One region of the Pseudomonas nanhaiensis genome, then DNA from elsewhere that is predicted to be linked to it. Evidence: predicted binding sites of a transcription regulator. Region 1 holds the regulator's gene; each other region holds the start of a gene.

Region 1 (7,128 bases):
GACCGCAGCCACTTCTTCACCAGCGGGGTGAGCCAGCACGGCAAGCGCCGCGAGCAGTTGCGGATCGGCCGGCGTAGGGTCTTCGCCCTCACGGACCTGGGCAAACATGCCATTGACTGCATCGAGGGCCTGCAGCACCACATCCATCAGCTCGGAGGTGACCTTCCGCTCACCCTTGCGCAGGATGTCGAAGACGTTCTCGGCGATATGGCAGCAGCCGACCAGAGCATCGAGCTGAAGAAACCCTGCACCGCCCTTGACGGTATGGAAGCCGCGGAAGATGGCGTTGAGCAGATCCATGTCCTCGGGACGGTTCTCCAGCTCCACCAACTGCTCGGACAATAATTCGAGGATCTCTCCGGCTTCCACCAGGAAGTCCTGGAGGATCTCTTCATCCGCGTCGAAACTCATGCACCCACTCCCCTAGAAGCCAAGGCTGGACAGAAGATCATCAACTTCGTCTTGTCCAGAAACCACGTCTTCTCTTTTATCGGCATGAATCTGCGGACCTTCACCCCTGTCCGAGGTTTTTTTCTCTTCGCGTCGTGAATCGTTGTGATCGATCCCCGCCAGGCGATCGACCTGACCGGCCATGCGCACCAGATTGACCAGGCTTTCCTCGACATCATGAACCAGCGCGGTTACACGCTTGATCACCTGACCGGTAAGATCCTGATAATCCTGGGCGATGAGGATGTCATTCAGATGCCCGGAGACCTGGGCGCTGGATCTCTCGGTCTTCTCGAGGAAGTCGCCCATGCGCTTGTACAGGTCGCGAAACTCGGTAGCGGCCATTTCCCGTCGCTGCAGACGCTCCCAGTCTGCCCTGAGCGCCGAGGCTTCCTGGCCCATGTCGGAAACGATGGGCGCGCTGCTCTCGACCAGATCCATGGTCCGGTTGGCGGCCTTGTCGGTCAGCTTGACTACGTAATCGAGACGGTCGGAGGCGTCGGAAATCTTCGATACCTCGTTGCTGTCGCCGAGTGCGTGCGACGTGTCGATCTGGAAGTTGACGATGGCGTTGTGCAGCGCGCGGGTCAGCTGCCCGACCTCGTGATACAGGCCGCGGTCGCGCGCCTGATTGATCGCGTGAATGACGAGAACCGCTTCGCCGAACTGGCCCTTCTCGAGGTACTCGACCAGTTGCCGTGCGTTGTCCTTGAGGGAGTGTTCGAATTCCTGAGCAGTCGCCTGGCCGGGATCCTTGCTTAAAGCCATAACCTGTACCCCGGATTACTTAGCCTGGACGCGCTCGAAAATCTTCTCGATCTTTTCTTTCAGCGCCTGCGCGGTGAACGGCTTGACCACATAGCCATTGACCCCGGCCTGAGCGGCCTCGATGATCTGATCGCGCTTGGCTTCAGCGGTGACCATCAGCACCGGCAGGTGCTTGAGACGCTCATCGGCGCGCACGGCGCGCAGCAGGTCGATCCCGCTCATGCCAGGCATGTTCCAGTCTGTAACGAGAAAATCGAAGCTGCCGCTCTGCAGCATCGGCAACGCCGTATTGCCATCATCGGCTTCCGCCGTGTTGGTGAACCCCAGGTCGCGCAGCAGATTCTTGATAATACGTCTCATCGTCGAAAAATCATCAACGATGAGAATCTTCATGTTCTTGTCCAAGTCGACCTCCGTACAAACCAGGGAAAGTGCAGGTTCGCACTCGCTAATCAGATGCTAATGGCCTTGCCAGCCTTGTCGTTGTTGCGGTGCTGGCTACCCGGGCATTGTCCGGATGCTGGCGATAAAATCAATCGTTGCGCCAATCGGCCAGGCGCGCCCGCAAACGCGCCGCACACTGACTGTGCAACTGGCTTACACGGGACTCACTGACGCCGAGGACGGCGCCAATTTCCTTGAGATTCAGTTCTTCGTCGTAATACAGCGACAGCAGCAGCTTCTCACGCTCCGGCAGGCCGTCGATCGCGTCGACCAGCGCCGAGCGAAACCGCTCGTCCTGCAAGCCGCCGTAGGGTTCATGATCACCGTGCGCGTCGGCATCGCCACCGGACTCGAGCAGATCCTCGAAGCTGAACAGTTTGCTGCCGGCCGTGTCGTTGAGAATCGAGTAGTAATCCTCGAGGCTCATATTGAGTTCGGCAGCGATCTCGTGATCTTTAGCGTCGCGGCCCAAACGGCCTTCGACATTACGCATCGCCTCACTGACCATGCGCGTATTGCGGTGGACCGAACGCGGGGCCCAATCGCCCTTGCGCACCTCATCGAGCATGGCACCACGGATGCGGATACCGGCGTAGGTTTCGAAACTGGCGCCCTTGCCGTGATCGAACTTGCGGGAGGCTTCCAGTAGGCCGATCATGCCGGCCTGCATCAGGTCCTCGACCTGAACGCTGGACGGCAGCCGGCCCAGCAGATGATAGGCAATGCGCTTGACCAGTGGCGCGAATTGCTCAACGAGGCGGTCCTGTGATTCGGCAGAACTTTGGGCGCGGGTATACATGCGTACTCCACTGGCCGATGCGTTCATAGCCCCGACCCTGTCTGCTGCACCAGACGTTCGACGAAAAACTCGAGGTGCCCGCGTGGGTTGGCAGGCAGGGGCCAGGAATCCACTTTCTGCGCAATGCCACGAATGGCAATGGAAGCCTTGCTGCGCGGGAAGGCGTCATACACTGCCCGCTGCTTCTGTACTGCCTTGCGCACCGCTTCATCGAAAGGCACTGCACCGACATATTGCAGTGCAACGTCAAGGAAACGGTCTGTCACCTTGGTGAGTTTAGCAAACACCGTGCGACCTTCCTGCGGCGTGCTCACCATATTTGCGAGCACGCGGAAACGGGTCATGCCGTGATCCCGATTCAGCAGCTTGATCAGTGCGTAGGCGTCGGTGATCGACGTGGGCTCATCACATACCACGACCAGCACTTCCTGCGCCGCACGTACGAAGCTGACCACCGAATCGCCGATTCCTGCAGCGGTGTCGACAATCAGCACATCAAGGTTGTCGCCGATGTCGCTGAACGCCTGAATCAGGCCGGCGTGCTGCTGCGGATTGAGATTGACCATCTTCGCCGCACCGGAGGCTGCCGGCACGATGCGGATGCCACCCGGACCGGCGATCAGTACATCTCGCAGATCACAGGTGCCTTCCAGCACGTCGGCAAGCGTCGCCTTGGGCTTGATACCGAGCAGCACGTCGACGTTGGCCAGGCCAAGGTCGGCGTCAAGCAGCACCACGCGCCGCCCAAGCTCAGCCAGAGCGAGGCTGAGATTGACCGAAACGTTGGTTTTGCCGATCCCGCCCTTGCCGCCGGTGACCGCGATAACCTGAACCGGATGTTTGCTGGCCATCTATGTCGATTACCTTGTCTTAGAATTCGTTAGCTTGCCCGCTGGGTATGCAATATACCCGCAAACACGTCGGCCATGGCCTGATCTGCCGGGGCTTCGTTGCCTGCCAGACTGACCGCCCGGCTGACCAGCTGATGACCCACAGCCTTGTTTATATCGTCCGGAATGCGCTGGCCATCTGCCAGATAGGCTACCGGCAAACCCTGCTCCATAGCCAGCCCCAGAGACTCGCCAAGGGTAGCCGCTTCGTCGACCTTGGTCAGGATGCAGCCGGACAGACCGCAAGCACGGTAGTTGTGAAACGCTGCCTTCAACACCCGATACTGGCTGGTCGCCGCGAGCACCAGCATGGTCCGCACCCGCGCGCCCTGCGCGGCAATCTCGGCCAGCTGGCCGCGCAACTGCGGATCCTGCGCCTGCAGCCCGGCAGTATCGACCAGTACCAGGCGCTTGCCGGAGAACTCGTCGAGCACGTCGCTCAGACTGTTCTGTTCATCGACCACCCGCACCGGCACGTTGAGAATACGACCGAGGGTACGCAACTGCTCATGCGCGCCGATACGGTAGGTGTCCATGGTGACCAGCGCCACATGCTGGCTGCCGTGCTTGAGCACGTAACGCGCCGCCAGCTTGCCCAGGGTCGTGGTCTTGCCTGCGCCCGTAGGACCGACCAGAGCTATGACACCGCCCTGCTCGATCAGCTCCTCACGCAGCGTAGGAATACTGTGCGCCAGATGCGCCAGCAACAGGCGCCAGGCCTGGCGCACGTCGGTGACGTCGGCGACCTTGCCCAGCAGTTCCTTGCACAGTTCAGCTGGCAGGCCCAGCTGGGTCAGGCGACGCCACAGGCTGGCCTGCCGCGGCTGATGCTGGTTCACCTGCCCCCAGGCGAGGCTGCCCAGCTGAGTCTCGAGCATCTCCCGCAGGCCGGCGAGTTCGGCGCGCATCGCGCTGAGACCGGCGCCCTCTTCCGCCACCGGCGTGGCAGCCGACGGTGCAACAGTTGCAGCTGCCGGCTGGCTGGCCTGCTCGTTCTGCATGCGCGCCAGAAGCGCCTGAGCAACCGGCGATCCACTCTCGACGGCCTGACGCATCGTCTCGCCAAACAGTTGACGGTTGACCTGAGGACCACCGGAGGCGCGCTCACCGGATTCCAGCTCGGCCCGGGCGCTGAGAATCTTCTCCTGGGTCTTTTTCAGTTCCTGGCTCAGGCCCGGTGTCGGCGGGGTCAGACGCGGCGCTTCGTAATCCAGCGCGGCGGTTAGCTCGACGCCACCCACTACCCGGCGATTGGCAATGATCGAGGCATCCGGACCGAGTTCGTCCCGGACCAGCTTCATCGCCTGACGCATATCGGCGGCAAAGAAACGTTTTACTTTCATGGCTGACCTCGATTGTCCTGTTGCCTGGCGGGTTGCGCCGAGCAGTCATTGCTGAGCTTTATTGCTGGCCGACCGTCGCAACGATGGTGACCTGCTTGCTGTCCGGTATTTCCTGGTAGGACAGTACGTGGGCTCCGGGTGTGGCATACCGCACAAACTTTGCCATCATCCCGCGGATCGGTCCGGCTACCAGCAAAATTGCCGGCTTGCCCTGGACTTCCTGCCGCTGTACCGCATCGGCCAGGGAGCGCTGCAGCTTCTCAGCCATCCCCGGCTCGAGCATGATGCCTTCATCAGCACCCTGTCCGGCCTTCTGAATGGTCTGTAGCAATATCTGTTCCAACCTTGGTTCGAGGGTGATCACGGGAAGCTCGGAGTCAAGCCCGACAATGCTTTGCACGATCGAGCGCGACAGCTGGACCCGGACCGCCCCAATCAAGGCGCCAGGATCTTGACTCTTGCCAGCGTTGTTGGCGATGGCCTCCGCGATGGTCCGTATGTCGCGCACCGGCACCTGTTCCTGCAGCAGACCCTGCAGCACCTTCAGCAGACCGGACAGCGAGATCATCCCGGGAACCAGCTCTTCGGCGAGCTTGGGCGACGCCTTGGCCAGCACCTGCATCAGCTGCTGCACTTCCTCATGACCGATCAGTTCGTGGGCGTGCTTGTTGAGGATCTGGTTCAGGTGCGTGGCAACCACAGTGCTGGCGTCAACGACGGTGTAGCCGAGTGACTGGGCCTGATCCTTCTGCATCGGCTCGATCCACACTGCGTCCAGACCAAATGCCGGATCCTTGCCGGCGAGCCCCTTGATCTCGCCAAAAACCTGACCCGGGTTGATCGCCAGTTCGCGATCCGGATACACCTCCGCCTCGGCTACCCCGACACCCATCAGCGTGACGCGATACACGTTGGGCGCCAGATCCAGATTGTCGCGGATATGTACCGAAGGCATGAGAAAGCCCATGTCCTGTGACAGCTTCTTGCGCACGCCCTTGATGCGCGCCAGCAGCTGACCACCCTGGTTGCGGTCGACCAGCGGAATCAGGCGGTAACCGACTTCCAGTCCGACCATGTCGACCGGAGTGACGTCGTCCCAACCCAACTCACGGGTCTCCGGCCGCTGTACGGCGGGCACCTGCGCTTCCTGCCGCTCGACCTCGGCCGCTGCCTCGGCCTTGGCCTTCTGCTTGACCGAAATGTAGTACGCACCGGCTGCGGCCAGGGCGCCCAGGCTGAGGAAGGAAAAGTGCGGCATGCCGGGAATCAGACCCATGATGACCATGATCGCTGCTGCAAGGGCCAGTGCCTTGGGCGTGGCGAACATCTGGCGCTGAACCTGTGCGCCCATGTCTTCGGACGTCGAGACCCGGGTAACCATGATCGCCGCTGCGGTAGACAGCAGCAGCGAAGGAATCTGCGCCACCAGGCCGTCACCGATGGTCAGCAATACATAGATGCGACCGGCATCGGTGAAGCTCAGCCCGTGCTGCGCCATACCGATGGCCAGGCCGCCGATGACGTTGATGAAGAGAATCATCAGACCGGCGACCGCGTCACCGCGGACGAACTTGCTGGCACCGTCCATGGAGCCATAGAAGTCGGCTTCCTGGGCAACTTCCATGCGGCGCAGCTTGGCCTGCTCCTGGTTGATGACGCCCGCGTTGAGGTCCGCGTCGATCGCCATCTGCTTGCCAGGCATGGCATCGAGGGTGAAACGCGCGCTGACCTCGGAGATACGCCCGGCGCCCTTGGTCACGACCACGAAGTTGATGATCATGAGGATGGCGAACACCACCAGACCGACGACGTAATTGCCGCCGATGACGACCTCGCCGAAGGCCTGGATCACCTTGCCGGCCGCATCGCCGCCTTCATGGCCGTATAGCAGCACGACGCGTGTCGAGGCGACGTTGAGCGCCAGACGCAGCAGCGTCGACACCAGCAGGATGGTCGGGAATACGGCAAAATCCAGCGGTCGCAAGGCGTAGGCACAGACCAGCAGGACCACCAGCGACAGCGCGATGTTGAACGTAAAGAACACATCGAGCAGAAATGGCGGCACCGGCAACATCATCATTGCCAGCATGACCAGCAGCAGGATCGGCACGCCGAGGCTGCCGTTACGCAATCCGGCGATGTTGCTGCGCATGTTGCGCATCATGTCCGTTTGTTGAGCTGCCATGCGGTGGGAGGCCCCATCAAAAAATTGACTGGAAATACGTAGTTATCAGCGCTTACGCAAGAAGCGTTCCAGCTTTCCGCAACAGGATTGGAAAGGCACCAAAACGCCTTTGCGATGTCACATGGATGCTACTTTCGTGGGGGGCCCGGCCGACACGGCAACAGTGAGACCGAGCCACCACGGGTCAAGGTTCACACAGGGATTCTGGATGCGCGTAACCGTTTACTTGCTGGCACTAGGGATGATGAT
Region 2 (7,128 bases), 340 kb from region 1:
GGCCGAGCGGCTGCAACGTACCGGTGAACTGGAGTCGGTGGCCTTCGCCTCTCTGGCCAATCGAAAGCCGCTGTTTGACGGCACCAGGCTGCGCATGGTGGTGGAAGCCGCAGCGGAGCCCGAACCCCGGATGGCCTATCCGCCTATCGACGAGCAAACGCTCGCCGGCGACTGGAATGCCATTGCCGCGCAGAACCAGCGCATCGAGGTCAGGCTGGTCCGCTGATTACCCGCGGCTCGTTTGAGCCGCCATGAGCCTGCCGGGCGTGGCGCTCCGTCAGCCTGGTACGGGCGCGTTTTCTTCCATCAAGCCTTTCTCCTTGGCTGATTTCCAGAAGTCGGCCGGCACGCTCGCTGACATGGACGCCACATTCTCTCGGACCTGCTCGGGCGTACTGGCGCCGTGCAGCACCGAACTGACCACCGACGGCGCGTTGCAGAACTGCAGGGCGGCGGTGCGCAGGTCCACCTCATGGTCCCTGGCCAGCTGACGGTAGCGATCGCGCTTCTGGCGCATCTCGTCAGGTACGTCGCGGCTGTAGTTGTAGTAGTCACTGCCTGCCAGATAACCCGAATTCAACGGCGCACCGAGCACAAATGTCACGTCGCGCTGCTCTGCCAGCGGAAAGAGATTGTTCAGCGCGTCAGCGTGCTTGAGCAGTGAGTATTGAGTGGCGAGCAGGATGACGTCCGGGTCCGATTCCTCGATCGCACGGCGGGCCGGAGGCAGCTCATTGACGCCCATTCCCCAGCCCTTGATCAAGCCCTCATCGCGCATCTTGCTCAGCTCGGGCATGGCGCCTTCGACCGCCACCTTGAAATGGTCGGTCCACTCATCACCCATGTCTTCGTTGTCCGGTGACAGGTCGTGGATGAATACCATGTCCAGGCTGGGCACGCCCATGCGCTGGAGGCTGTCTTCGATGGACCGGCGCGTAGCCTCTGCGCTGTAGTCGTACTTGTAGTTGAAGCGGTTGGTGCCCTGCCAGTTCTTGTGCGAGTAACCCGGATCTGGGTAGAGCAGGCGGCCGGTCTTTGACGAAAGCAGATAGCTATCCGGCTCGCGCGGGGAGAGGAGCATGGCATGACGCCGTTCGCTCAGCCCCAGGCCGTACCACGGTGAGGTGTCGTAGTAGCGGATGCCTTCATCCCAGGCAGTCTGCAACAACTCGAGCGCGCGCTCTTCCGACATCTCCCGGCGCATATCGCCCAGGCCCACGGCACCGCCCAGCCCGACCCGGTGTGGTGGACTATAGCGAGGCGCGTCTCCCGAGTTCATCGGCAATGCGCCGGGGGATTGAGTGGATGCCGAAGCCTGGGCGCGAGCCAGCGCCGGCGCGAGTGCCAGGCCGGCGCCGGCGATGGCTACATTGGAAAGGAAGGTGCGGCGTTGCATGGTGCCTCCGGGAATGGACGGGTAGCGGGTGCTTCACAGGGTGTAGACGGGCAAGGCCGTATGCGGTTCCGCGGAACGAAGAGGCGGCGGCGTGCGAACGAAGCGCCGGAGCAGATCGGGTAAAAGTCGGCTACCCTTGATGCCCATGACCGAGTCCTCACTGATCCGCTTCGGCCTGCTTCTGATTGGCGACGAGATACTCAACGGGCGAAAGTCCGACGCACATCTGCCGGCCATGATTCCGCGCTTCGCCCAGCGAGGGCTGGAGCTGTCCTGGGTGCGCATGGTTACCGACGATGCGGGCCTGATCACTCAGACGCTGAAGCAGACGTTCGACAGCGGCGACATCGTTTTCAGCTTTGGTGGTATCGGGGCGACGCCGGATGATCTGACGCGCCAGTGCGCTGCTGCCGCCCTCGGCGTCGCTCTCGAACTGCACCCGGAAGCCGACACCGAGATACGCGCGCAAGTGGGTGATCGACTCAATGCCCACCACCTGCGCATGGGCGAGTTTCCTGTCGGGAGCTCCGTCATCCCCAACCCGATCAATCGCATCCCCGGTTTTTCGATCAACCGGCACCACTTCGTGCCGGGGTTCCCGGACATGGCCTGGCCGATGGTCGAGTGGGTGCTTGATCATGACTATGTGCATCTGCAGGCGCCCGGACGCCAGGTCAGCCAGACGCTGCATCTGACTGATACCAGTGAGGGGCCGCTGATCCCCATGATGGAAACCCTGCTCCAGGAGTTTCCCGATCTGCGGCTCGCCTGTCTGCCCAATGCGGAGCACCGGCGGGAAGTGGAACTGACCCTCAAGGGCGCACCCGAACAGGTGGTAGCAGGCATGAACCGGATGCGCGAGCTGCTGCGGGCGCTGCCCCCCTGAGCACGGCCGAGGCGCTCGTCCTGCTGAACTAACGAGGCGACCCCAGGGTCCCTCAGATAACCGCCTGACATCGAGAACCCATGACCATGGCTATCCCGCGTTATCGATTTCCCATCGGCCTGATGGCCGTACTGTTCCTTGCCACGCTGTTGTCCGGATGCGGCATCAACAACATTCCGCGCTACGACGAGCAGGTCAAATCGGCCTGGGCGCAGGTAGAAAACCAGTATCAGCGCAGGGCTGATCTGATCCCCAATCTGGTGGAAACGGTACAAGGCTTTGCTCGCCAGGAGCGCGAAACGCTGCGCGAGGTGACCGAAGCGCGATCCCGTGCCACATCGATCCAGATCAGCGCCGACGATCTGGATGATCCGGAGAAGATGCGCCAGTTCGAGCAGGCGCAGGCGCAGCTGACCGGCGCACTGAGTCGGCTGATGGCCGTGTCGGAGCGCTATCCCGAGCTGCGTTCCAATGAGAACTTTCTCGCACTGCAGTCTCAGCTCGAAGGCACCGAGAACCGTATTGCGGTGGCCCGGCGGGATTATGTAACGGCAGTGGAACGGTTCAATACCGAGATTCGGACCTTCCCCGGCCGCATCTGGCACAGCATTCTTTACAGCGACTTGCCGATGCGCGAGAACTTTGAAGCTACGGCAGAGAATGCCGAGCAGGCGCCGCGGGTCGAGTTCGAATGAGGCTTGGCAGCCTTCTGACCCTCGTATTGCTTCTCTGGGCAAGCGGCCTGGCTGCACAGCAGGCTGACGGGGAGGCAGGACTCCCGGCGCTGACCGGCAGGGTGGTAGATCAGGCCGAGTTGCTCGACACCCAGGCCGAGGCTCAGCTCACCCAGATGCTCGCGGCGCACGAACAGGCGACCAGCGAGCAGGTTGTAGTCGTTACGTTGCCGGATCTGCAGGGGCGCAGCATCGAGGACTATGGCGTTGAACTCGGGCGCGCCTGGGGTATAGGACAGGAAGGCGAGGACAATGGTGCGTTGCTGATCGTCGCTCGCGATGACCGCCGCGTAAGGATTGAAGTCGGTTATGGCCTGGAAGGGCGCCTGACTGACGCCCAGTCCTCGATCATCATCAATCGTATCGTGTTGCCTGCGTTCCGCGAGGGCGAGTTCGAGCGTGGCATTGTCGAAGGTGCGCAGGCAATGGTCACGGTCCTCGGAGGCAACCCTTTGCGGGCTCCGGCGCAGCCGCAGCGTGGGCAACGGCCTGAGCAACCCCCGGTCGGCATCTTCATACTGCTGCTGTTCATAGTCCTTGGCATGCTGGGCGGCGGCCGGGGTGGTCGCGGCGGGCGGCGGGGCCGCTTCGGCAATGCGTTGCTTGCCGGTGCGTTGCTGGGCGGGATGGGCCGCGGCGGCGGAGGCCTTGGTGGTGGGGGCGGATTCGGCGGAGGCGGCGGTGGTTTTGGTGGCGGCGGTGCTTCCGGTGGCTGGTAATTCAAGGGACGACTCAAGATGACGCTTTTGACAGAAGCAGAGCAGCGGCAGGTGGCCGAGGCGATTGACCGCATCGAGCAGGACACCGATGCGGAGATGGTCACGGTACTGGCCGAGCAGGCAGACGACTACCGGTACATCCCGCTACTGTGGGCGAGCCTGCTCGCGCTGATCGTACCGGGGGCGCTGCTGTTCATTCCCGGGCTTGTGGGCGCCGGCTATCTGCTGCTAGTGCAGTGGGTGACCTTCGTCGTGCTGGCGCTGCTGTTCAGGGTGCCCAGGATCGGCACCAACCTCATACCCCGTTCGGTTCGACACTGGCGTGCCTCCAATCTGGCGCGGCGCCAGTTCATCGAGCTGGATCTGCACCATACCGACGGCGCAACCGGGATGCTGATCTTCGTCTCGGAAGCCGAGCGTTATGTGGAAATCATGGTCGACCGCGGCATCGCAAGTCGGATCGACAACAGCGTGTGGGAAGCAATTGTCGAGCGCTTCACCACGCAGGTGAGGCGGGGCGACGTGCTGCAGGGATTCCTCGATTGCATCGAGTCCTGTGGCGCAGAGCTCAAGGCCCATGTGCCGGCTTCGCATCAGCGAAACGAACTGCCCAACCGGTTGGTCCTCATCTGACTTGTCAGCCGAAAGGCGACTTGATGCAGGTCAACATCGTTTACCCGTCTAAAGAGTATGGTCAATCCGCCGATACTGGAGATGGTGGCAAGAAAAAAGGACTTTACCCAACAGGGTTCCAGCGTTCCCGAGAGACTCACCGCTGGAGTTGACCATGTTCAAGCTGTTCCGCAATCTAGGTTTTCGTTGGAAGCTGACCCTGCCGCTGGGCCTGCTGGTGGCCCTTTTCTGCGCATTGGGCGGTGTCTCGTTCATCGCAGTGAACGACCTTGCCTCCAGGCTACAACTCTTCTCCTCCGAGCTCTTGCCACAGGCTACCAATCTGCTGGAAGCCGACCGTGACCTGTATCAGGCGCTGGTGGCCGAGCGTACCCTGGTTCAACTCGCCGGTGCGGGCGACCATCCCGAGCTTGAAGCTGATCACCGCGACAACATGCAGCAGGCGTATGACCGCGTAGCGGTGTTCGCTGAAAAGACCGATTCTGCCCAGGCCAAGGCTCTCGCAGAGCGATTCAATCAGGCTTTCATGGCCTGGAAAACTGAAAGTCGGCAAGTGGTCTCGCTCGCACGCAGCTCCACGTCTGCAGACGTGGAACGGGCGCGCGAGCTGAGCTTCGGCGTTTCGTATGAGCGCTTCAGTGCTGCACGTGCGCTCATCGACCAGATGACCCAGCAGGTTGACGGCCAGTCTGCCGCTGAAGTGACTGCAGCAGAGGCAGCCGTGGTCAGGGATACCGGTATCTTCACAACGGTGGCGCTGGTCGGGCTGCTGGTCTGTGCGCTGCTGATCGCTTTTCTTCCAGGTCTTATTCTCAAACCGCTGCACGCCATCCTTGCGCGGCTGCGGGATATAGCAGACGGAGAGGGCGACCTCACCCGACGCGTTAAAGTTACCTCCACGGATGAAATCGGTCAGCTGGGGGTGAGCGTCAATACCTTCCTTGAACAGTTGCAGGCGTTGATTCAGCAGGTGTCTGATTCAACTCTGCAGGTGGCCGCGGCGTCGCAGCAGTTGAGCATCATCGCCGTGACTCAGCAGCAGCTGGTCAGCGAGCAGTACCTGGCGATCGATCAGGTCAGTACCGCTGCGACCGAAATGAGCGCTGCCATCCACGAGGTATCCGGCAATGCGCATTCCACTGCGGATGCGGCGCGGGAAGCCGACAGTCAGGGCGCCAACGCGTCGGAACTGGTGGGGCAGACGATGGGAGCACTCCGCAAGCTTGCCAGCGATGTAGACGAGGCCGCCGGTGTAATCAACAGCCTGGAGCAGGACAGCAATCAGATCGGTGGAGTTCTCAGCGTCATTCAGGCCATTGCCGAGCAAACCAATCTACTGGCGTTGAACGCCGCCATCGAGGCAGCGCGCGCGGGTGAACAGGGCCGCGGCTTTGCTGTGGTGGCCGATGAGGTGCGCGCGCTAGCCGGCCGCACCCAGGCGTCTACCCAGGACATTCAGAAGATGATCGCAAGCCTGCAGGCTGGCAGCGCCAGGGCGGTCAGCGTCATGCAGCGCAGCGCAGCAGTGGCGGCGCAAAGCGTGGACCAGGCCGCCGGTGCCGAGCGTGCGCTGAGCGATACGGCCGGGTCGGTAGTGCGAATCAACGACATGGCAGCGCAGATTGCGTCTGCCTGTGAAGAGCAGAGCCAGACCACCGAAGAGATTGCCCGAAACATCAGCGGCATTCGCGATCTGTCGAATCAGGCCGCGCAGAGCTCCGAAGAAAGTCGCGGCGCGAGCGAGTCGCTGGCGCGTCTGGCGGCCGGCTTGCAGCAGCAGGTCGGCCGTTTCAGGACCTGATCGCGAAGCACTATTGAGCAGCGCGGACCCGACTGTGGACATCGCGAATGAAATCGGTGGTCAGCTGCGGCTGGGTGACCGGCAGCATATGCCCGCCGTCAACCAGCTGCAGTTGCGCCTGTGACACGGCATCCTTGAGCGCCTGTCCCTGCTCGCTGGGGTCGAGAATACGGTCCTGACGACCATACAGAATCGAGATCGGCAGCTGCAGGTCGGCGTAGCGCTGCTGCATCAAGGGCAGCACATCTTCCAGCGCCCCGAGATCACGTGAAGAGGCGATGAACTGACTGGGACGCAGGCCCAGAAAGCCTCCGCCGCGTACACCGAAGTCGTCCGGTACCGATTCGGGGCCGAAGACGAGATCCATTACCTTGTCGCGATTGAGAATGGTCAGCGGCGTAGCAACTGTCCAGGCGATCAACCTGCGCAGCCAGCCCTGGCGTATGGTCATCCCGGCGAAAGCTTTCGGGACGTCCTGTGGGGTATGCGTCAAGGGTGCGATCAGTGCCAGACCGGAGACCTCGCTGGGGTGGCGCAGCGCAGTGGCAAGCGCAACGGCGCCGCCGAGCGAATGCCCGACCAGCAACGGCCGGTCCAGTTTCAACACCTGTATCAGCCCTGCCATGACGTCCGCCTGCACGTCGAGCCCAGCCGAGGACCTTCGATGGCGAGTGGAGTACCCGCTGCCGGGACGGTCTACCGCTACGACACGGTAATCCTTGGCTAGCTCGCCCAGTACCTGATAATTGAAGTTGCGCGCGACGCCGCCCAATCCATGGATGAGCAGAATCGCCGGGCCTCGCCCCGCCTCGATGATGTGCAGGCGCGAGCCCATCACTTCGACAAAGCGACCTTCAGGAGGTAGGCCCGCTTCCACTCGCTTGGCGGTAAAGGCAGTGAACAGCCAGAGCCCGGCCAGGACCAGGAGCATGATCGCGCCCAGCCCGATGAGGATATTC
Region 3 (7,128 bases), 1.4 Mb from region 1:
CAACGCTCGAGTCGTCGACGATCAGAACCTTGCGGGAAACCGCCTCGGCCTGCGTACGCTCGTCAATCACCCCAGAAGAGATCGTCTCGACTGTCGGGACCACCTCGGCAAGAATCTTCTCGACGTCGATGATTTCCACGGTCTTCTCGTCAACCCGCGTGACAGCGGTCAGATAATGATCGCGGCCAGTCCCACGTGGCGGGGGATGGATCTCTGACCAGTTCATGTTGACGATGCGTTCAACAGAGCGCACGAGGAAACCCTGCACCCTGTAGTTGTATTCGGTGATGATGACGAACGCCGTGCTCAGGTCACTCAGCCCCGCGCCCCCGGTAGCCTTGTTGAGATCGATGATCGGGAGCGTGCCGCCACGGATGTGCGCCACGCCGCGCACCACCGGGTTCAGCTTGGGCAGCAAGGTCAGCTTGGGGCATTGAAGCACCTCCTTGACCTTGAATACGTTGATTCCGTACAGCTGATTGCCGGCCAGCCGAAAGAGCAGCAATTCAAGTCTATTCTGTCCGACCAGCTGCGTTCGCTGGTTGACCGAGTCCATAACGCCAGCCATGGGCGCCTCCTCGTTATACGTGTAGCGGTACGTTTCTTGCTTCCACTACAGGAAAGCGACAGTAACTTGGCGCCACCCGTTTTGTCATCAAGGCTAATTGTATGCGTTTTATCAGGTACTGCGCGGCGCTGGCGGTTTTTTTTTCCTCCGCTTTGTCCGCGAATCCTCTGATTGAACAGCTTATCGGCACCACCGAAGCTTTTCTTGAGGAACAAGCCGAGCAGCACATCTCGGCAAGCACCCGCGACGCGCGCTACGAAGTCGAAGTCGGCCGCCTCGATCCACGGCTTCGCCTGCCTCTGTGCCCGGCAGACAGCCTGGTAACGACGCTGGAAAGCCCGGCGGTGCCGGTCGGTCGGGCCACCGTGCGTGTCAGTTGCGAGAGCGACACGGTACGCTGGCGTCTGTTCGTCCCAGCCAGGGTAAGCCTGTTCGAGCAGGTCCTGGTCACCCGGCGCCCTCTGTCCCGTCACGAGGTAGTACAGCCGGCTGATATTGCCTTAATGGAGAGAGACGTCGGTCTGCTTGGTGACCAATACCTGACCGATCCTGGACTTGCGCTAGGCAAGCGCGCAAAGCGACAGCTCTCTGCGGATATGGTGATCGGCGCCAATCATCTGGAGAATGATGAGATCGTCAAACGCGGCGACAAGGTGGTGATCAGCGCGGCAAACTCGCAGATCTCGGTACGCATGCCAGGCGAAGCGCTTCAGGCAGGCACCGTCGGCAGTCAGATACGCGTACGCAACACGCGCTCCGGGCGGGTCGTTACCGCCCGAATCATTGGACCCGGACAGGTAGAAGTGGCGATGTGACCGCCGAACCGTTTCCGCTATACTGCTGTCTGATTCCTCAGCGGCTGCAGAAGCCTAGACTGTGAATCGAGTCACATAGATTTTTCCTAAAGTTTTTCCTGCATCGGCCGTTACTGATGTTAGTAAAACATTCAAAGTTCTGAGGACCTGTAGAATGGTTATTGACTTCAATGCCCCCAACGGCGCAGGCAATAGCAGCCGAACCGGCCAGGCTGGTGCCGCATCCGTCAAGCGCGAGCCCGGTGCAGACAGCGCCCGCGGTGCTGACAAGGCGCCTGAGCAGAAGCAGCCGGCTGGCGAGTCGTCGGTCAAGCTCAGCGAGCAGGCACAACAATTGAACGCTATAGAAGAACGTCTCCGCCAGCTTCCGGAAGTGGACAGCGAACGCGTTGCGCAGATCCGTCAGGCCGTGGCAGATGGCAGCTACAAGCCGGACAGCAGCCGTATCGCTGACAAGCTTCTGGCGCTGGAGAGTCGCTAAGCCTGAAGACTGGTGATGGCCCCGGTTCGTGGAGATGACAGATGATCGATCTGCAAACGATATTTGACCAGGCCATCCAGGATTGTCAGCAGTTCCTCGATCTACTCGATCAGGAACAGGACGCGCTGGGTCGACATGACATGCCCGAACTCGAGCGGCTGCTCGACCTGAAGTCTCCGCTGATCAAGGCGCTTTCACTGCACGATCAGGCCATAGCCGGCTGGTGCCAACAGACAGGCAAGCGGCCGGAACAGAGCCTTGAACATTTCATCGCGTCGCTCGGGCAACCGCAACTGGTGGAAGGCTACGACGCTTTCCGCGAAGTCCTGGAACGCTGCCAGTCTGCCAATCAGCGTAACGCTCGGCTCGTCAGGCATAGTCAGTACGCGACGGGGCATCTGATCGATCTTCTGCGCAATCAAGGCGAGTCGAGCCAGAGTGTTTACGACCGGCAGGGTCTGACAAGCCGCTCGAGTTCGCAGCGCCCGCTCACCAAGGTCTGATTTTTTCCGGTATCGGAGAGCCGTTATGCTGACTGCCTTGCTGTATAGTGGCGGGACTATCACAACGGATGTCGAGAGCCAGCAGCACCATGCTATTTGAACAAGAAGTGGGTCCTCAGCCACCCCGGGAAGTTCGCTCCAGGATCGAAATCACCTCGCTGTTAAAAACGCTCCAGCAGTCGCGTGACCCGCTCATGGTCACTTTCTCCGAACGGACGCAAAAGTTTCAGAGCTTCATCGTCAATGTTGATTCCGCCACCGGCTACCTTTGGCTCGATGAACTGATTCCTCGTGACGGGGATCGCTTCGTCGAACAGGGCGAGGCTTTTCGTATCGATGCCTGGCACGAAGGCGTGCATATTCGCTGGAGCTGCCCGGCGGCGGAGAAGGTCAATTTCGAAGACGCGCCGGCCTATACCGCCCCCCTGCCTGAAGACATGATTTATCATCAGAAACGCGGGGCCTTTCGTGCCACGGTGCATCGCGCACTGGAAACCGGTATCGGGCTGATCAAGCAGCAGCGCCAGCAGCAAATCACCGGAACACTGGTCGATATTTCTGCCACGGGCTGCAAGGCTCGGTTTGCGGGAGATCTGAGCAAGCAGCTCACGCCCGGAGAGCTGTTGGAACAGAGTTTTCTCGAATTGCCCGAAGCAGGTCGTCTCAGGATCGCGCTGGAGGTACGGCATGTGGTGCACGATGAAAGCGTGGATGAAAGTCACGTCGGTCTGCGCTTTCGCCAACCACCGCCAGCCGTGCAAAGACAGATCGACCGCTATGTGAATACCTTGCAGCGCGAAGCCAGGCGGCTGGAAAAGGACGACCTGTTCTGATCTTCAGGCGGCCCGATGATCTTCGTCGTCGTGCCGCCGCCCGCTATAGCCGTCCGCGTCATCCAGCATCTGCTCAGCCACGATCTGCTCGTCTACCCGGGGGTCGATAGCCGCAGCCAGAGGAGAACTGACCAGATTACCGGCCGCAGGCATGTAATGAATGGGCGCTTCTTCGACCAGGTGTTCGCCAGTAACTCTGCCGGGGCGCACCTGCAGCGACAGTAGCAATGTGCAGATCCCCATGAACAGATACAGTGCCTGAGGCCCCCAGAATTTCATTACGGTCGAGCCGAGCAGTGGTCCGACGCTGGCCCCCAGACCAAACGTGACCAACAGCATTGCCGACAACAGCACGCGATGTTCCTGCTCGACGTGGTCATTGGCCAGCGCCACGGCTAGCGGGTACAGCGTAAAGGCCAACACGCCGAACAACGCGGTCATCAGCATGAGGCCCGCGCGCGGGAGCACGGCGACTGCAATGAGCAGGACCACCCCGGTCAACACAATCGCGTTGATCTGAATCATTCGGCTGCGATCCAGACGATCCGAGAGCCAGCCGACGGGCCATTGAGCCAGCAAGCCGGCCCCGATCGTCACCGCCATAAAGATGCCGACGTCGGAGGTTGCCAGGCCGACCGTGCTCGCGAAAACAGGAGCGAGACCATAGAAAGCGCCGAGAAGGATGCCTGAGACGAAGATGGTGCTCAGTGCGAGCGGCACGCGTTCAATGAAAAATCGCACCTTGAGGGGAGCAGGATGAAGGGGCGCCGGGTGGATACGATTGGTCACCGCAACAGGAACGAGGCACAACGAAAAGCACATTGCCACTAACAGAATATGGCGAAGATCCAGTTCGGGCATCACGGCCAGCAGCACCTGACCAAACGCCAGCCCAAGGAACGTCACCACCATGTACGCAGCGAACACCCGTCCCCGCTGGTGCGACTCTGCCTGCTCGTTCAACCAGCTTTCGAGCACCATGTACTGACACATCATGGCCATGCCAACCAGAAAACGCAGTCCAAGCCAGACCGATACACTGTCACTCAAAGCGTGACCGATCACCGAAGCCGTAACCACTCCTGCACTGGCTACGAACGCACGGATGTGGCCAACTCTTGCGATCAACCGGTGCCCGACCCAGCCGCCCAGCACCAGGCCGACGTAATAGCCTGTCATCAGGATACCGATCCAGACCTCGCTCACCCCCTCCCCGGCTAGACGCAGCCCAATGTAGGTACTGAGGAGACCGCTCCCGGTCAACATCAGGAGAGTCGCGAAATATAGTGAAGAGAACGCGGCGAAGGTGCTGGACATCTGGACTCCTGACAAGCGCAACCGGCGGTGCGAGGCCGGCAATAGATCGCATCGCCGAACCGATTGGCCAGCGGGAAAAGCAGTCGTTCGACTGAGACCGGGAAGACGAGTTCCGGACAGAACAGACGCACCGGCCGACGGCGGAGCGTCGCGAGTGTGGTGCGCGAGCCCGGATTCGAACCGGGGACCTACCGCTTAGGAGGCGGTTGCTCTATCCAGCTGAGCTACAAGCGCACTGCGTCGTTGCGAGTCGCGCATCTTACCTTAGGCTTGCATGAGTCGCCAGAGGAGTGAACTTGCCAGCAGAATACTGCTAAAATGCCATCCGTCTGAATCCCGTCACAAAACCCAGACATTTTTCTGTCGCGCCCTTCAAATATCTAAAAAAAAAGGTATAAAGAGAAGTAATTGGGCTGAATGTGTTGTCAGCATGATAAGGAAACCGTTCCTACCAATAGCGGACGTACTGGTGGCAGGAAGCCATAAGCGACTTACCAGCCAGCATCGATTACACAATTTAGAGCGATTTCGTTGCCCTATGAAAACAGCAATCCAACACTACACGAGCAGAACCGCCGATAAATTCGTGGTTCGACTACCGCAAGGCATGCGCGACAAGATCGCCGAGGTGGCCAAAACGCACCACCGCAGCATGAATTCGGAAATCATCGCCCGGCTCGAGCATAGCCTGCTGGACCTGCCCACCCTTCCCGAGCAACCTTCCAGGCAATCGCTGAATGATCAGCAACTGGACGCGCTCAGCCACCCGGAGCGAGAGCTGCTGGTGCGCTTCCGTGAAATGAGCCGCAGGCAACAGAACGCGCTTCTGGCTTTGTTAGCGGCCGAAGCCAGCTGATACGAAGCACAAAAAAACCGCTCCTGAGAGCGGTTTTTTTGTGCCGGCGATTCGCATCGCCGGCCAGTATCAGCCTACGAAATTAAGCAGCACACCGGCGGCCACGGCCGAGCCGATGACCCCGGCCACGTTCGGCCCCATCGCGTGCATCAACAGGAAGTTCTGCGGGTTGGCTTCCAGACCTACCTTGTTGGACACCCGCGCAGCCATTGGAACCGCCGACACGCCGGCCGAGCCGATGAGCGGATTGATCGCCTGCTTGCTGACAGCGTTCATCAGCTTCGCCATGAGAACCCCAGCCGCCGTGCCCGCGCAGAATGCGACCATGCCGAGAACGAGGATGCCCAGCGTCTTGAGCTGCAGGAACGCCTCGGACGAAAGCTTCGATCCGACCGCCAGACCCAGAAGAATCGTGACGATATTGATCAGCGCATTGCGGGTGGTGTCCGCCAGGCGCTCGACGACGCCGCACTCACGCATCAGGTTACCGAAGCACAGGAAACCGACCAGAGGCGCGGCATCCGGTAGCAGCAGACCAACCAGCATCAGCAGTACCAGCGGGAACATGATCTTTTCGGTCTTGCTCACCACCCGTAGCTGAGTCATGACGATCGCACGTTCCTTCTCATTGGTCAGCGCGCGCATGATCGGTGGCTGCAGTAACGGAACCAGAGCCATGTACGAATATGCTGCCACGGCAATCGGACCCAACAGATCGGGCGCCAGCTTGGAAGTGACGAAGATCGACGTGGGACCATCAGCGCCGCCAATGATGGCAATCGAAGCCGCTTCCTTGAGCGTGAACTCAAAGCCCGGAATGCTGTACGCCGTGAGCGCAATAGCACCCAGAAGGGTTCCGAAGATACCAAACTGAGCCGCCGCACCGAGCAACAGGGTGCGCGGATTGGCCAGCATCGGACCGAAATCGGTCATCGCGCCGACGCCCATGAATATGAACAGCGGGAACACGCTCGTCGGCAAGCCCACCTCGTAAATGAGGTGAAGAATACCCGTCCCTTCCGCCATATTGGCTACGGGCAGGTTTGCCAGCACGCCACCAAAGCCGATCGGAATCAGCAACAACGGTTCGAAGCCCTTGCGGATCGCCAAATAAATCAGCGCAAAACACACGACGATCATCACAACCTGGCCTGGCTCGATGTGATAAAGGCCTGTCGTATGCCACAACTGGAGAAGCTTCTCCATGACTGTCTCCCTTAGCCGATCGTCAGCAGAGTGTCACCGACCTGCACTGCGTCGCCGACCTTCACGTTGACGGTACCGACCGTACCAGCCTTGACAGCCCGCACCTCGGTTTCCATTTTCATCGCTTCGAGGATCATGACCACCTCACCCTCGTCGACAGCGTCGCCCGGTTGCACCAGGACCTTGAAGATATTGCCGGCAAGTGGCGCCGCCTGTGGCGTACCTTCGCCTGCAGGCGCCGGCGCGGCCGCCGAAGCGGTGCTTGCACTACCTGCACCGACCGATTTGATACCGGTGATGTCGCCGCCATCCGCGACCTGGACAACGTATTCCTTGCCGTTGACGTTGACGGTGTAGACCTCGGGCTCGCCCGGCTTGGCCGCCGGCGCGGTTTCCTTCCCGGTCGGGACCGGCTCGAACGCGTCAGGATTACCGCGGTTTTCGAGGAACTTGAGTCCGATTTGCGGGAACAATGCGTAGGTCAGCACATCATCGATCTCGTCGGTAGCGAGCTTGATGTTCTTTTCCTGGGCCAGGCCCTTGAGTTCC
Region 4 (7,128 bases), 160 kb from region 1:
AGGTGATCAGTCGGGTTGGCCACCCCAATCTCTCTGCGCAGCTTGATCTCTATCACATGGCAAAAATGGGTGTTCCCATAAGAGAAGCCATCGCTGAGCTGTCGGGGTCGATCGGCCACATTCAGTTCGCTGATGTACCCGCGCGCGGCGCGCCGGGCAGCGGCGGTTTGGATTTTGCCGAAGCGTTTAGCGCGTTGGCGGCGGTGAACTACAACGGCTGGCTGGCAGCAGAATACCGTCCGGCAGGGTCAACTGCTTCGGATCTCGCCTGGATCGGCGACTGGCGCGACAAAGGCTGGATCAGAAGCCCGGCGAACAGCGAATAGTCTGCGCGCTGGCCAGCTTCTCGCTGGAGCTGCCGCGCAGTGAGCCGACGCTCTGCCAGCCAAGCCGCTGAGCGCTGAATACATAGGTCTCGCCGGCTGCAAAGTTGTCATAGGCCACGCCAAGGATGCAGGTGCGGTACTGCGGCTCACCCATGGTCCCACCGCCGCCGGCACCGCCGGGCATCTCGTAGCGAAAGCGCACCTGCAATTCATGAGAACCGGGGGTGAGATCAGGGAAGCGGATGCCGTCGACCAGCTCCCCATCCAGTCGATACGCCGACAGCTGGTCCATGGGCGCGGTATCGAATTCGATTCTCGCGTTGCCTTCTGCCACGGGCTCACTGGGCTGCTGGGCGCAGCCGGCCATCAGCAACGCACACACTGCAAACGTAATCTTTCGCATGATCTCTCCAGCGCCTGTGTTCCTTGCCACACTGTAGCGAAAAGCATCGAGATCTGCTGCGAACCATAAGTCGGGTTACTGCATGCCAATCAGCTCCACGCATTGGGCTGGCACCTCGGGCGGTTCCTCGGCATTCTATTCACCATAATTATGATCATGGGAGCTCCGAATCACCGGAGCGCAGAGGAGAGATCGATGCAAGCATTGAACGGCAAGGTTGCGGTAATCACCGGTGGCGGTAGCGGGCTGGGGCGCGAGCTGGCGCTGTGCTGCGCCGCGCGGGGCATGAAGCTGGTACTCGGCGACGTGGACGAGAAGGGCATGCAGGAAACCCTGCGCCTGGTCGAAGAAGCGTCCCCCGGTACCGAGTCCGCCACCATGCGCCTGGATGTGTCCAAGCTCGAGCAAATGCAGGCGTTCGCCGACCTCGCCAAGAGCCGCTTCGGCGCTGCCCACGTGATCTTCAACAACGCCGGCGTGAGCGTCGGTGGCCCGGCCTGGGAAAACACCCCGCACGACTGGGAATGGGTCATGGGCGTTAACCTGTACGGCGTGGTATGGGGCGTCAAGGTGTTCACCCCGATGTTGATCGAGCAGAACGAAGGCCACATCGTCAATACGGCCTCGGCCGCGGGCTGGCTGAACGGACCGAACATGGCAATTTACAACGTCACCAAGCACTCGGTGGTAGCACTGTCGGAAACTCTGGCGCTGGATCTGCGCGACATCAATGCCAACGTTGGCGTCACCTGCCTGTGCCCGGCCTTCTTCCCCACCGCCATCCACGAGTCCGCCCGCAACCGCCCCGCCGACAAGGGCGAAACCATCACCCCCAGCGAAACCGCCCTCAAGCGCGCCGAACTGACCAAGCAGGCGGTACAGAAAGGCAAGATCCAGGCAACCGACATCGCCGAGATGACGCTCAAGGCCGTGGAAGAGGACCAGTTCTACGTGTTCCCGCATCGCAAGATCAAACAGTTGATCGCCATGCGTGCGCAGGCTGCGGCGGATGAGAAGAAAGCGTTTGATTCCCTAAATCCCGAAGCCTGATCCCGCCTCATATCCTTTGTGGGAGCGCCGTCCCCGGCGCGATAGCGGCCTGGCAAATGTGCTGCGGCAGCCGGCGCTCCTGCGATGCTCACCTCGGGGCACCCGTCCGTCTCGGACGGGTCTGGCTTGACCAGCCAACCCCATCGCGCCGAGGGCGACGCCCCCACAAGCTGGCCGCGACTCTCCGTTCTACCGCTCGTCGCTCCAAGCTTTTCAACGCTTGACGTGCATAGAACGTGCTCGTCCTAAAGTTCCCAGCCCTAGCGCCGATAACCCAAACATCGGTAGGGAAGGGCAACGCAACCCGTTGCCAACCGTGTGGGCTAGGGCCTGTTTGACACCTGATTGGGTTGTCAAGCGAAGCAGGGAAACTTTTTTACGAAAGTTCCTAAAGGTCCTGAAAGGCACGCCGATACAGTAATCGAATGCGAACTCAATGGGTGCCTGGGCAAAGCCGGCCCGCGAGTCGCAAGCTCAGGCAAACATTATTTCAGGTCCTTCGGAGGCAATACCATGGCCCTTACAGTTAACACCAACGTAGCGTCAATCAACGCCCAGCGTAACCTGGGAGCTTCTTCCAGCAACCTGGAAACTTCGCTTCAGCGTTTATCTTCCGGCTCCAAGATCAATAGCGCCAAAGACGACGCAGCTGGCCTGCAGATCTCCAACCGTTTGACCAGTCAGGTTAGTGGCCTTGGTGTTGCGGTCAAGAACGCCAACGACGGTATCTCTATCGCTCAGACCGCTGAAGGCGCGATGCAGGAATCGACCAATATCCTTCAGCGCATGCGCGACTTGGCTCTTCAATCTGCTAACGGCTCAAACGGAGCGGATGACCGCAAAGCGTTGCAGAAGGAAGTCACTGCACTTCAATCGGAACTAAATCGCATTTCTGAAACCACCACTTTCGGTGGCCGGAAGTTGTTGGATGGGTCCTTCGGCACAAGTCAGTTTCAAGTAGGCTCCAATGCCAACGAAACTATTTCGGTCGGGCTGGGTAATACCTCGGCTCGCTCCTTGGGTGCGTACCAATCCAACTCTAACGCCCGTATCGGCACTGCCACTTTGGCTGCAGCAGCAGACACTACTGGCGGTAACGGTGTTGCAGCCACAAACGATCTGACGATCAATGGTCCGACTGGCACGGCTTCGATTGATGTGGCAGCCAACCAGCAAGCGAACTCAATCGCTAAGGCTATCAACGACAAGTCAGGTACGACGGGCGTCACCGCCTCCGCCACAACCGAAACGACTCTGACTACCGGCACAGCAGGCACGATTTCTTTCAGCCTAAAGTCGGGTGATAGCGGCGCCACCGCGGCTACGATATCGGCAGGCGTAACTGCATCTGACCTTTCTAACTTGGCCGAGGCGATCAACCAGCGCGCAGCCGAAACTGGGGTTTCTGCCAAGTTGAGCGACGATAAAGCCTCTATCACGCTTAAAAACTCAGAAGGTTACGATATTCAGATTTCGAACGCTGACAATAGCGGAGCAGCTGCTGCTGGAACCGCCATGGTAGTCGGTGGGGCGAACGTCACGAAGACTGACGGCGCAACTGCAACTGACAGTATCGTGGTCGGCGGCAAGCTGAAGCTCGAATCGGACAAGAGTTTCACCGTGGCGGAAGCTGGCACAGCAAGCATCTTCGCAGCAGCTTCAAACGTTTCCAGCTTGGCATCGGTTGCTAAGGTCGATATCTCGACGGTTGACGGCTCCAACAATGCAATTTCAGTAATTGACAAGGCTATCGCAAACATCGACTCCCAGCGTGCAAGCCTTGGTGCCGTGCAGAACCGCTTCGAGTCTACCATCAGCAACTTGCAGAGCATTTCGGAAAACGTGTCTGCGGCGAACAGCCGAATCAAGGACACTGACTACGCTGCCGAATCTGCCAATCTGACCAAAAACCAGATCATGCAGCAGGCGGGTACTGCGATGCTGTCCCAGGCGAACCAGCTGCCGCAGGCTGTCCTCAGCCTCCTGGGCTAAGGTAGCGGGGCGGTAATGATGCGGGGAGAAGGGTGACCTTCTCTCCGCTTTTTCCTATGCGAGGTTAGTACCATGGATATGGGCACACTCAAACCGTTGCAACTCAACCGTAGCAGCCTTAGCGCTGAGCCGGTCGAGGCGGGCCTCAGCAATCGCCCGGCAGCCAGACAGGCAGATGTTGCACAGCTCAAGTCGGCGATTGCGCCGGTATCTACCGACTCGCAAAACGCGGTCGGGCAATCCCCGGAGGTGGATCGCAACGCACTGGATAGCGCGATTACCGATATCCAGGACTTTGTGCAGTCAGCCAGTCGCAACATCGACTTCAATATCGACGATTCCAGCGGTCGCGTGGTGATCAACGTCACCGAGCGGTCCAGTGGCGATGTGATCAGGCAGATACCCTCGGAGGAGGCACTGCGCCTTGCCGAAAATTTGTCATTGATTCGAAGCGTTTTATTCAAAGCTGAAGCCTGAGCTTCTTCGCCGGTTTAGCTGGCACGTAACTTGCCTGATGACCGGGAAGCGCTGCGCGGATTTGTAATCCGTCAACTTTTGGTCGGAAGGATACACACATGGCTATTACAGGTATCGGTTCGGGACTCGACATCAAGGGCATGGTGGCCGCCCTGGTCAACGCCGAAGCAGCACCGAAAACTGCTCAGCTCAATCGCCTGGAAAAGGCGACCACGGCCAAATTCTCTGCGCTCGGGCAATTCCGCAGCGCCCTCTCCGAATTTCAGACCACCGTCAAGGATCTGAACAGCGCCTCGTTGTTCGAGAAGCGCACGGCTAGCTCTGGCAAAGCCGACATCTTTACCGTCAGTGCCGATACCAAGGCGGTGGCGGGTAGCTACAACGTCCAGGTATTCAACCTGGCCCAGACCAGCAAAATCGCCCTGAAGGGCCTGGATGACCCTGCTGCCAAGCTGGGTGCCGGGCAGCTTGAAATCAAGGTCGGCGATGAAACGATAGCGCTGGATATCACCGAAGAAGCCAGCAACCTGACCGGCATTCGTGATGCGATCAACGCAGCAGGCAAGGAAAAGGGCCTGAGCGCAACGATCGTGAGCGATCCGAGCGGTGTCGGCGGGGCGCGGCTCGTGCTCAGTTCGACCAAATCGGGAACCGGTAACGACATTTCCGTCACCGGAACGTCAACAGCTACCACAACGGGCACCCCAACGCTTGCCGATTTGAGCTTCACCCCGCCTGCTCCGGGAGACGACTTCGTTCCGCCTACGGTAACCGACCCGCGCGCGCCCAAGGTGATCAGTTTCGCCCGCGACGCGAACCTGGCTATCGATGGGATCAACCTCGCCAGCAAGACCAATTCGGTGTCCGAAGCCATTGATGGTGTCACCATCACCCTCAAGGCAGCGCAGTCGAAGGAAGACGTCACCAACGTCAGTACCATTAGCCTGACGGTTGGTGAAGACCGCGCTGGTGTGAAGTCGTCGTTGAAGAAGTTCGTCGATGGCTACAACAAGTTGATGAGCACCATAGGTTCACTCACAAAGGTGACGCCGGTCGGCGGCGATAGCAGCCAGCCCCTGGCCGGGGGGCTGGTCGGCGATGCATCGGTGCGTACGTTCATGTCGGGCATGCGTAGCGATATGGGCAACCCCGCTGGTGGAGGTGAGCTAAAAATCCTGTCAGACCTCGGCATCAGCACGCAACGCGACGGAACACTCAAGGTCGATGATGCCAAGCTGGACAAGGTGCTTGCTGACAACTTTGACCAGGTGAGCAGCTTTCTTACCGGCGACGCTGGCTTGATGGCGAAGCTGGAAAACACCATCAAACCGTATACTCAGTCCGACGGCATTATAGAAAGCCGGACCAAGGGGCTGCAAAGCACCCTCGATAGCGTCGACGATCAGCGCGAAGTCCTGAATCGTCGCATCGGCAAGCTCGAAACCCGACTGCTTGCGCAGTTCAACAAGATGGATACGCTGATCGGCCAGATGTCTGGCACCAGTGATTACCTCGCCGGCGTGCTTAACAGTCTTCCCGGCGTCGTCAAAAAGGACAAATAAGTGACCAGCCCCATCGATACCTACAAGCAAGTCAATATCAGTCAGGAAGTCTCCCAGTACCGCGCCGTGCAGCTGCTGCTTAACGGCGCGATCGAACGCTTGAAGCTTGCTCGCCACGCGCAGGCTACGGGCAACCCCGAGCGCCGTGGTGCAGCGGTAGGTAGCACCATCAGCATCATCGGCGCGCTGCAGGGCTCGCTGGATATGGAGCTCGGTGGCGAGATTTCTCAGAACCTGGATGCGCTGTACGACTACATGCTGCGCAAGCTCGCTGGCGTGGCGCTGGACGATACGCCGCGTTCGCTGGAGGAAGTGCAGGGTCTGTTGGAAGAGATCAAGGAAGCGTGGGACGCGATCGAGCCGAAGTAAGCGAGATCACGCAAGCGCAGGTAGGTGTGGGAGCGGCATCCCCGCCGCGATGGTTTTTTCGTACCCTTCGAACATTCAACGAACCTAGAGCCCGCTATCGCGCCGGGGACGGCGCTCCCACAGGGACGTGGGGCTCGGCGAGTGATGGCCCCGTTCATTCCGATTAACGTTTAATTTCCCTCAAGTTTTACTGCGCCGGCCGATATAAGGGGTATGTGCAACACACCCAGGGACACAGCGCCATGAATGCCTACGCGATGAAGCAATACCAGACTGTCAACGTTCATGCTCAGGTCAGCGAAGCCAACCCGCATCGTCTTATCCAGATGCTGTTCGAAGGTGGTTTGCAGCGCCTGGCGCAGGCCAAGGGTGCGATGCATCACGGTAATCTGGCGTTGAAGGGTGAGCTGATGGGCAAGGCGATTGGCATCATCGGCGGCCTTCGCGATGGGCTCGATCTTCAGAAAGGTGGCGAACTGTCGGCCAACCTGGATAATCTCTACGCTTACATGATTCAACGGCTGAGCCAGGCGAATCTGAAGAATGATCCGGCGATCATTGACGAAGTGGCCGGGCTGTTGCGTGAAATCAAGGAGGGCTGGGATAGCATCCCGGCCTGAGGAGAACGACATGGCACACGCTGTCGAGCAATTGGAGCAGACCCATCACGCACTGATCGCCGCTGTTCAGGCTGGCGACTGGGAGCAGGTGAGCGAGCTCGATGTGTTGTGCCGCGAGCTGGTCGGGCGGGCGATGCAACAGCCCGAGCGAGACGAGCAGGCGCTGGCCAATGCGCTGACATCGCTGTCGGAAACGTACCGCGAAGTCATCGGCTTGTGCCAGGCAGTGCAGGGGAAGCTCGCTGAAGAACTGCACGGAATCCAGCGCAGCAAGGAAAGCGCCAAGGTCTACCAGATGTTCAGTTGATCCGGTTTCGGATGGATGGCAG

Evidence for each region. The regulator FliA, encoded in region 1, starts transcription of late flagellar genes. The targets are predictions, from matches to a motif close to CTAAAGTTTNNNNNNNNNNNGCCGNTAA.
Region 2: a site for FliA is predicted at 4,417-4,444, ahead of KEM63_RS06810 (methyl-accepting chemotaxis protein). Genes of this name have one in related genera too.
Region 3: a site for FliA is predicted at 1,470-1,497, ahead of flgM (flagellar biosynthesis anti-sigma factor FlgM). Genes of this name have one in related genera too.
Region 4: a site for FliA is predicted at 2,025-2,052, ahead of KEM63_RS04520 (flagellin). Genes of this name have one in related genera too.

The regions. Positions count from the first base shown of each region.
Region 1 covers NZ_CP073751.1:1,158,919-1,166,046, reverse strand. The annotation lists gene KEM63_RS05310 (chemotaxis protein CheA) at 1-411, opposite strand, end outside; gene KEM63_RS05305 (protein phosphatase CheZ) at 424-1,218, opposite strand; gene KEM63_RS05300 (chemotaxis response regulator CheY) at 1,234-1,611, opposite strand; gene KEM63_RS05295 (RNA polymerase sigma factor FliA) at 1,751-2,488, opposite strand; gene fleN (flagellar synthesis regulator FleN) at 2,485-3,312, opposite strand; gene flhF (flagellar biosynthesis GTPase FlhF) at 3,342-4,694, opposite strand; gene flhA (flagellar biosynthesis protein FlhA) at 4,753-6,858, opposite strand; gene KEM63_RS05275 (tetratricopeptide repeat protein) at 7,088-7,128, shown strand, end outside.
Region 2 covers NZ_CP073751.1:1,499,649-1,506,776, forward strand. The annotation lists gene KEM63_RS06780 (response regulator) at 1-226, shown strand, start outside; gene KEM63_RS06785 (aldo/keto reductase) at 278-1,396, opposite strand; gene KEM63_RS06790 (competence/damage-inducible protein A) at 1,542-2,282, shown strand; gene KEM63_RS06795 (LemA family protein) at 2,369-2,977, shown strand; gene KEM63_RS06800 (TPM domain-containing protein) at 2,974-3,735, shown strand; gene KEM63_RS06805 (TPM domain-containing protein) at 3,754-4,368, shown strand; gene KEM63_RS06810 (methyl-accepting chemotaxis protein) at 4,523-6,169, shown strand; gene KEM63_RS06815 (alpha/beta fold hydrolase) at 6,180-7,128, opposite strand, start outside.
Region 3 covers NZ_CP073751.1:2,578,427-2,585,554, forward strand. The annotation lists gene KEM63_RS11595 (chemotaxis protein CheV) at 1-568, opposite strand, end outside; gene flgA (flagellar basal body P-ring formation chaperone FlgA) at 670-1,383, shown strand; gene flgM (flagellar biosynthesis anti-sigma factor FlgM) at 1,538-1,864, shown strand; gene KEM63_RS11610 (flagella synthesis protein FlgN) at 1,906-2,367, shown strand; gene KEM63_RS11615 (flagellar brake protein) at 2,457-3,200, shown strand; gene KEM63_RS11620 (MFS transporter) at 3,204-4,517, opposite strand; tRNA gene KEM63_RS11625 (tRNA-Arg) at 4,675-4,751, opposite strand; gene KEM63_RS11630 (Arc family DNA-binding protein) at 5,056-5,373, shown strand; gene KEM63_RS11635 (sodium ion-translocating decarboxylase subunit beta) at 5,443-6,579, opposite strand; gene oadA (sodium-extruding oxaloacetate decarboxylase subunit alpha) at 6,591-7,128, opposite strand, start outside.
Region 4 covers NZ_CP073751.1:998,649-1,005,776, forward strand. The annotation lists gene KEM63_RS04505 (hydroxypyruvate isomerase family protein) at 1-326, shown strand, start outside; gene KEM63_RS04510 (PA0061/PA0062 family lipoprotein) at 301-729, opposite strand; gene KEM63_RS04515 (SDR family NAD(P)-dependent oxidoreductase) at 925-1,779, shown strand; gene KEM63_RS04520 (flagellin) at 2,293-3,771, shown strand; gene KEM63_RS04525 (flagellar protein FlaG) at 3,844-4,248, shown strand; gene fliD (flagellar filament capping protein FliD) at 4,347-5,810, shown strand; gene fliS (flagellar export chaperone FliS) at 5,811-6,179, shown strand; gene fliS (flagellar export chaperone FliS) at 6,422-6,799, shown strand; gene KEM63_RS04545 (flagellar protein FliT) at 6,810-7,106, shown strand.